DNA from 3 places in the Peribacillus sp. AS_2 genome. Region 3 is predicted to be linked to each of the others. Evidence: riboswitches for the same ligand, from Rfam matches in the RefSeq annotation. Region 3 holds a riboswitch; each other region holds the start of a gene.
What was found. A riboswitch is a leader RNA that binds a small molecule or an ion and turns the genes downstream of it on or off. The one in region 3 is predicted to bind cobalamin.
Positions count from the first base shown of each region.

Region 1 (2,270 bases), on a different contig from region 3:
TTGCAGGGAGTTTGAAATCAGGTGCTTTTTCGCCAATTTTAACAGTCATATTGAACCCTCCATTTCTTTCATTATGGTAAGAGTACCCAATAATCGAAAGAAACACAACTTTCATTTATCCTTCCTATCTTTCTGCTCCAAATCGATCACCGTACGAATCACGAACGCTGCCGGCAGTGTATACCCAATGAAGGCCTGAATGGTAGCTATCATCCTTCCCATGCCAATTGGGGCTATATCTCCATACCCTACAGAAAACATCGTCATCGCACTAAAATAAAAAGAAGTCTTCAATTGCTCATAGAAAGTCCCATCCAACCGATTGCCCATATCAAGAATCACCGAATGATTCTGAAGCTCGTATAATAAATAAATCAGTGCAAATCCAACTAATATCGTCGCATATAAATTGCCAAGCCACAGCATATCCTCAAGAGAAAATTTCTTTCCTCCCGACTCAACAAGAAATAACGTACGAATGCTCATCACCATGCAAAAAATGATCCCTGCAATCAAGATGTAGAAAGTCATCCCCCACGCCCCATTTCAAAACGCCACTTCCTCTATACATACTCCCTGTCCAAACAATATATTCTTTTTAGGAATCAGCCTTATCACCGACAAACGCATTAAACGGAAACTTTCCCTAATCCTTTTTCCATGTTGACCCTTTTGGTCGGATATGTTAAGATTGTCTAAATTTTTATAATAGTTTTTATTTTATAAATCTTTGACCTGCAAACAGTTAACAAGGCAGGTTTTGCAAAATTTCATATGTGGAAATAGGTTCCTAATTTTCATTAGGATTAAAAGGGAAGTCCGGTGTAATTCCGGCACGGTCCCGCCACTGTAATGGGAATGTTAGCGTCTTTCGATATGCCACTGATCAACGGATCGGGAAGGCCAGCCGCTAATGATATTCCCTAAGTCAGGAGACCTGCCTATTTCGACAACACTGTTTTAACCTACGGGAGATAGGGAGGTGTTAGGGACCTTATAATTGTAAGGGGCATTTTGCATGCCTCTTTATTTTAAGCATTTCTAACTTTCTTTTTTGACGGTTAGGAATGCTTTTTTTTATTGTTCGATCAATTGAATGTAGGAGGATGGGAATTTTGAAGAGCAGCAGTTTGGGTTACCCTCGAATCGGGGAAGATCGTGAATGGAAACGTACATTGGAAGCATACTGGTCAGGTAAAATCGATGAAGCGGAATTTACGTCACAACTAAAGGCAATCCGTATAGGCAACTTACAAAAACAGCAGCAACGGGGCATTGATATCATCCCTGTCAACGACTTCACTTTCTATGATCAAATGCTCGATATGTCCGTCATGTTCGGTCTTGTTCCTGAACGTTATTCAGCTTATGAAGGCGGAAGTGTTCCCCTTTCCGTTTATTATTCAATGGCCCGGGGAAACAATGAAGTCGCTTCAGAAATGACGAAATGGTTCAATACAAACTATCACTATATTGTCCCTGAATTAAAACTGGCACAGCTTACTTTAACAGAAAATAAACCACTTACAGCATATCGGGAAGCCAAGGAAAAGCTAGGGATCGAAACGAAGCCCGTTTTGATCGGACCTTATACTTTCCTCTCCCTTTCAAAAGGCTTCAATAAACAGGAAATCCCTGCCATCATCCTGAGACTGCTTCCCCTATACACGCAAATCCTGCGGGAGTTGGAGCAAGAAGGCGTGAAGTGGGTTCAAATGGACGAACCTTCCCTTGTTTCATCCATTTCCAAAGATGATATGCAAACCGTTACTTACCTCTATGAAAAACTGAATGAAGCAGCACCAAACCTGAACATCATGCTACAAACATACTTTGATGCCGTGGAACACTATCAAGAAGTCATCGAATTAAAAGTCCAAGGAATCGGTCTTGATTTTGTACATGATAAAGGGAGGAATTTAAGTAATCTTGAGGCGTTCGGCTTCCCTAAGGACAAAGTGCTTGCAGCGGGTGTGATTGACGGAAAAAACATTTGGCTATCCGATTTATCCAAAAAAATCGAATTGATCGAGACACTTAAGAAACAGGTAGCCGAGGACCAAATCTGGCTACAGCCCTCTTGCTCCCTGCTTCATGTCCCGGTGACCGTTCGTAATGAAACCGCCCTTTCAAAAGAAGTGAAAGAGGCCCTTGCTTTCGCTGATGAGAAACTTGAGGAAATCGCACTTTTGGTCAAAGGGAATAATCAAGGCATTGAAGCAATCGCCGAAAAAGTCGATGCCAATAAATTTACGATTCAAACGTTGGCC
Region 1 covers NZ_JAPTGA010000006.1:353,486-355,755, reverse strand. The annotation lists gene bcp (thioredoxin-dependent thiol peroxidase) at 1-49, opposite strand, end outside; gene OTG27_RS13725 (potassium channel family protein) at 112-531, opposite strand; cobalamin riboswitch at 768-959, shown strand; gene metE (5-methyltetrahydropteroyltriglutamate--homocysteine S-methyltransferase) at 1,107-2,270, shown strand, end outside.
Region 1: linked by a shared signal. The riboswitch ahead of metE (5-methyltetrahydropteroyltriglutamate--homocysteine S-methyltransferase) and the one ahead of OTG27_RS00525 (ABC transporter substrate-binding protein) in region 3 are both predicted to bind cobalamin.

Region 2 (2,270 bases), on a different contig from region 3:
GTGCCATTTTCTGCGGCCTCGACAGCAAGTGCATAATGATTCCTGAAGCTTCCTTCGCCTTTCTTTTCGTCATAAAGATCTTCAAGTGAAAATCCAAGGGTTTGCTTAACGGTATGCGGATCGAAAAGATACCATTCTTTTCTGTCGCGTACAGCCTCCATGAATAAATCCGGTATGCATACACCTGTAAAAATATCATGTGCTTTTAATCTGTCATCCCCGTTTTGAGTCTTCAAATCGAGGAAGCTCATGATATCTTTATGCCAGGCATCCAAGTAAATCGCGATGGCGCCTTTACGTTGCCCCAATTGATCGACACTTACAGCTGTCTGGTTGAATAGTCGAATCCAGGGCGTCGTTCCGGAACTGTTTCCAGAGAAACCGCGGATATCGGAACCAAGCGAGCGAACCTTACCGACGTAAAGACCAACACCGCCGCCGAATTTAGATACTTTTGCCGCATCGTAGTTTGATAGGTAAATTCCGTCGATGGAATCTTCAATTGCGTCGATAAAGCAGGAGCTTAACTGTCCATGTGTTTTACCTGCATTGGAGAGTGTAGGAGTCGCAACGGTCATATAAAGGTTGGACATGGCCCAGTATGCTTCTTTTGTCAGTTGCAGGCGGTGCTCCGTTTTTTCCATTCGCATGATTTCCATCGCGATGATCATGAAACGTTCTTGCGGCAGTTCGAAGACCTTGTCCTTTTTTGGGCGGGCCAGATAACGGTCATTCAATAAGTAGATGCCTATGTAAGAGAATAATTTATCTTTTTCCGGGTCGATCACCGATCCCAATTCCTCAATTTCCGCTTTTGTATATGAAGATAGCAGTTCTGGTTTATAAATGGGATAACGCTGACCTTCCGATAGCTGGGAGAGTTCTGTGATCAGCTCATAGAATGGGCCATAACTCTTGCCTTCATAACCTCGATTGGCTTGTGCATCCCTATACATTGTATTCAACAGTTCTGCTGCAGCAACGAAAGTCCAATCCGGGGCATCGATATCCACGCCTTCAAGAGCGAGCTGAATCAGTTTTTTTGAAGCCTGTTCTTCGGTTGAGTCACTTTTGCGATCAAGCCATTTTGTAAAACGCTTTTTGAACTTTTCCATATCGAGACGGCCTTCGAATTCCTTCGATAACATCTCAAGCTGGAGGGATTTCGCTTCTGTGTCATTTTCACTTATGGTAGAGTTATATGTTTGAGTCATTAATAATCCTCCTTGTTAACTTCCGCTAAAATAAAAAAACCGCCCAAAGAATTGAGCGGATCAAACGATAGAATAAAAGAGGCATGAAAAAATAGCCGTTATACTATCGTTTCATCATCTCAATCCCCGAAGAATAAGAAACGTGAAAAATTCAAGGCAGGTCTCCTGACTCATGATCATCCTACTTTGAGTCCTTCCCGTATAGAGAGCTATACAGTGGTTTTCTCATTTCGTCACATTTACAGTTGCGGGGACAGTTCCGGGTTTACACCGGATTCCCTTTTCAGCCATCACTGGCACCTTGGATTATAAAAATTCTATATATAGTTATTGGAATTGTTTATGTAATCAATATCTAGTATTTCTGCTTATATTATCGTAAGCCATATACGATGATAATTCAACTAATATATTTGAAAAAAACCAACCCTTATCTATTGACAAAGTGATGGAAGAGGGTGGGGGAATGAAAGATTTTATGGGGGAATGGATAAATCAAGCGCTGATTTTACGGGATTTTGTGTTAAAATAAAGTGTCTAGTAAAGGTGGCTCTCCGTTATTGCACTGAGGGGATTCGCGGAAAAATATTTATGAAAAAGGGGATAAAATCTTGGAAAAAGTATTAGTTTTTGGACATAAAAACCCGGATACAGACACAATCTGTTCAGCAATCGCTTATGCAGATCTTAAAAAACAGCTAGGTATCAACGCTGAACCAGTTCGTCTGGGTGAAGTGAATGGTGAAACTCAATATGCATTGGACCAATTCAAATTCGATGCTCCCCGTCTTGTGGAAAAAGTTGCAGGGGAAGCTGATGGCGTAATCCTGGTCGATCATAACGAACGCCAGCAAAGTGCTGAAGATATTGACCAAGTCCGTGTGTTGGAAGTTATCGACCATCACCGTATCGCTAACTTTGAAACAAGCGATCCATTATATTACCGTGCAGAACCAGTTGGCTGTACGGCAACCATCTTAAATAAAATTTATAAAGAAAACGGCATTGAAGTCCCTAAAGCAATCGCAGGTCTTATGCTGTCTGCCATCATTTCCG
Region 2 covers NZ_JAPTGA010000003.1:300,509-302,778, forward strand. The annotation lists gene OTG27_RS06955 (ribonucleoside-diphosphate reductase subunit alpha) at 1-1,214, opposite strand, end outside; cobalamin riboswitch at 1,353-1,533, opposite strand; gene OTG27_RS06960 (manganese-dependent inorganic pyrophosphatase) at 1,826-2,270, shown strand, end outside.
Region 2: linked by a shared signal. The riboswitch ahead of OTG27_RS06955 (ribonucleoside-diphosphate reductase subunit alpha) and the one ahead of OTG27_RS00525 (ABC transporter substrate-binding protein) in region 3 are both predicted to bind cobalamin.

Region 3 (2,270 bases):
GGAGGCTGGTTAAAGGCCGAGTCCCCGGTGCAGCTTCCGATATTGATGTATCACAGTATTTCTGAAGGGAATGGCCTTCGGGTTCCAAGGGAGGAATTCCGATCACAGATGGCTTGGCTTCGGGAGAATGGTTACTATACATTATCCCCTGAAGAAGCATTCCTCGTTTTAACCGAGAATCGGATGCCAAGTGAGAAGTGCGTCTGGATTACTTTTGATGATGGCTATACAGATAACTACACGGAGGCCTTCCCGATATTAAAAGAACATGATATGAAAGCAACTGTCTTCATGATCGGGAAGTCCATTGATAAAGGTCATCACCTGACTGAAAATCAAATGTTGGAGATGAGCAGGGATGGGATTTCAATTGAAAGCCATACCATCAACCATTTGGAGATGAACCGCATGACGGCAGAGCAGCAAGAAGCCGAAATGGTTCAGTCGAAGGTGCTGTTCGACCATATCCTCGACCAGAACACGACAGTGCTTTCCTATCCGGTTGGCCGGTATAACGAAGAGAGTCTCAGGCTGTCAGAAGAAGCTGGATACAAGATGGCAGTCACTACCGAACCTGGGGGGGCTTCAAGCGACCAAGGGATGCATGTTCTGCATCGAGTTCGGATTTCACCAGGGTTATCGATCAATGGGTTTGCGTCGCTGATTGAAAATGCTTCAAAGCATTGAAGGTGGATGAGGCATTTCGCACTTGTTCAGAAAAATCATATAATAATCGATTCTTACATGGTGTATAATGAAGGCAGTGAAAATTATATACATATGAACGATTTGGTGTCTTAATGACTTAAAAGGGAAGTTGGTGAAATGCCAACGCGGTCCCGCCACTGTATATGGGAGCTGACGGCTGTGTACCACTGTATGAGATATGGGAAGGTGCCGTTGACGATGACCATGAGCCAGGAGACCTGCCAGAATTCGTACACCTGTAACCTACGCGGATGGGAAGGTGTGTGGCAGACCCTAAGAAAGAGTCCGTATTGATATTGTTGCCATGCAAGCATCTTCCGTTTAACGGGAGATGCTTTTTGTTTTGGGGGGTATCTTCCAGTATTGGTTTTCTCTGTTAGGTATGAAGAAATTAAATAAAAAGATTGTGGGGAATGAAAATGAAGAAGATTTTTGGTCTGATACTGTTAATGTTGCTTACTGCAGGCATGATGGTAGGCTGCGGTGGTGCTGCTGATGAAGGAAAAGAAAAAGAGCAAACGAACCATGCTCAACACGAAGCTTTCCCGATTACGATTAAAGATGCAAGTGGGGAAAAAGTTACGATAGAAAAAGAACCGAAGAAAATCGTTTCGTTGATACCAAGTAATACGGAAGTGGTCTTTGCACTTGGTTTGGGTAAAAAGGTCGTTGGTGTTTCCGACAATGATAATTACCCGGAAGAGACGAAAGAAATTGAAAAAGTTGGCGGAATGGAAATGAATACGGAGCTGATTGTCTCCATGAAGCCTGACCTTGTTCTTGCGCATGCATCAAGTGCCCATAATTCAAATGAGGGTTTACAGCAGCTTAAGGATGCTGGAATAGATGTGCTCGTAGTCAATGATGCACAAAGCTTTGACCAAGTCTATGAATCTATTGAAATGATTGGAAAGGCAACGGGAGAACATGATAAGGCAAACGAAATCGTTGCGGATATGAAAACGAAGCTCAAGGATATCCAGGAAAAAGCCAAATCCGTAAAGAAAGAGGATAGGAAGACCGTTTTAGTGGAAGTTTCGCCTTCACCGGAAATATACACACCTGGAAAAAATACGTTCATGAATGAGATGCTCCAGATTATTTCAGCGGATAATGCGGCTGCTGAATTGGACGGTTGGGCAAAAATTGATGAAGAGTCGATGATTGCTGCAAATCCTGATGTCATCATTACAACTTATGGTTATTATACGAAAGATGCAGTAAGTGAAGTGAAGGCCCGAAAAGGATGGCAAGACGTAAATGCTGTTAAGAATGGCCAAGTCTTTGATGTCCATTCTGACTTGGTGACCCGTTCCGGTCCACGCTTAATAGAAGGAGTAGAGGAACTTGCCAAAGCAGTCTATCCGAACCAATTTGACAACTAAATGGGCGTTTGCTTATTTGATTGCGTTGTTGATTTTGTTATTCGCAATGACGATAGGCATTTCCTTTGGTTCGGTGCCAGTTCCGATTCCCGTACTTATACAAATAATCGGCAAGGAGATTTTCCACTTGCCGATTTCTGCCGATCCGGATGTGATGCTTACGAATATCGTGATGAA
Region 3 covers NZ_JAPTGA010000001.1:111,985-114,254, forward strand. The annotation lists gene OTG27_RS00520 (polysaccharide deacetylase family protein) at 1-687, shown strand, start outside; cobalamin riboswitch at 774-948, shown strand; gene OTG27_RS00525 (ABC transporter substrate-binding protein) at 1,128-2,093, shown strand; gene OTG27_RS00530 (FecCD family ABC transporter permease) at 2,056-2,270, shown strand, end outside.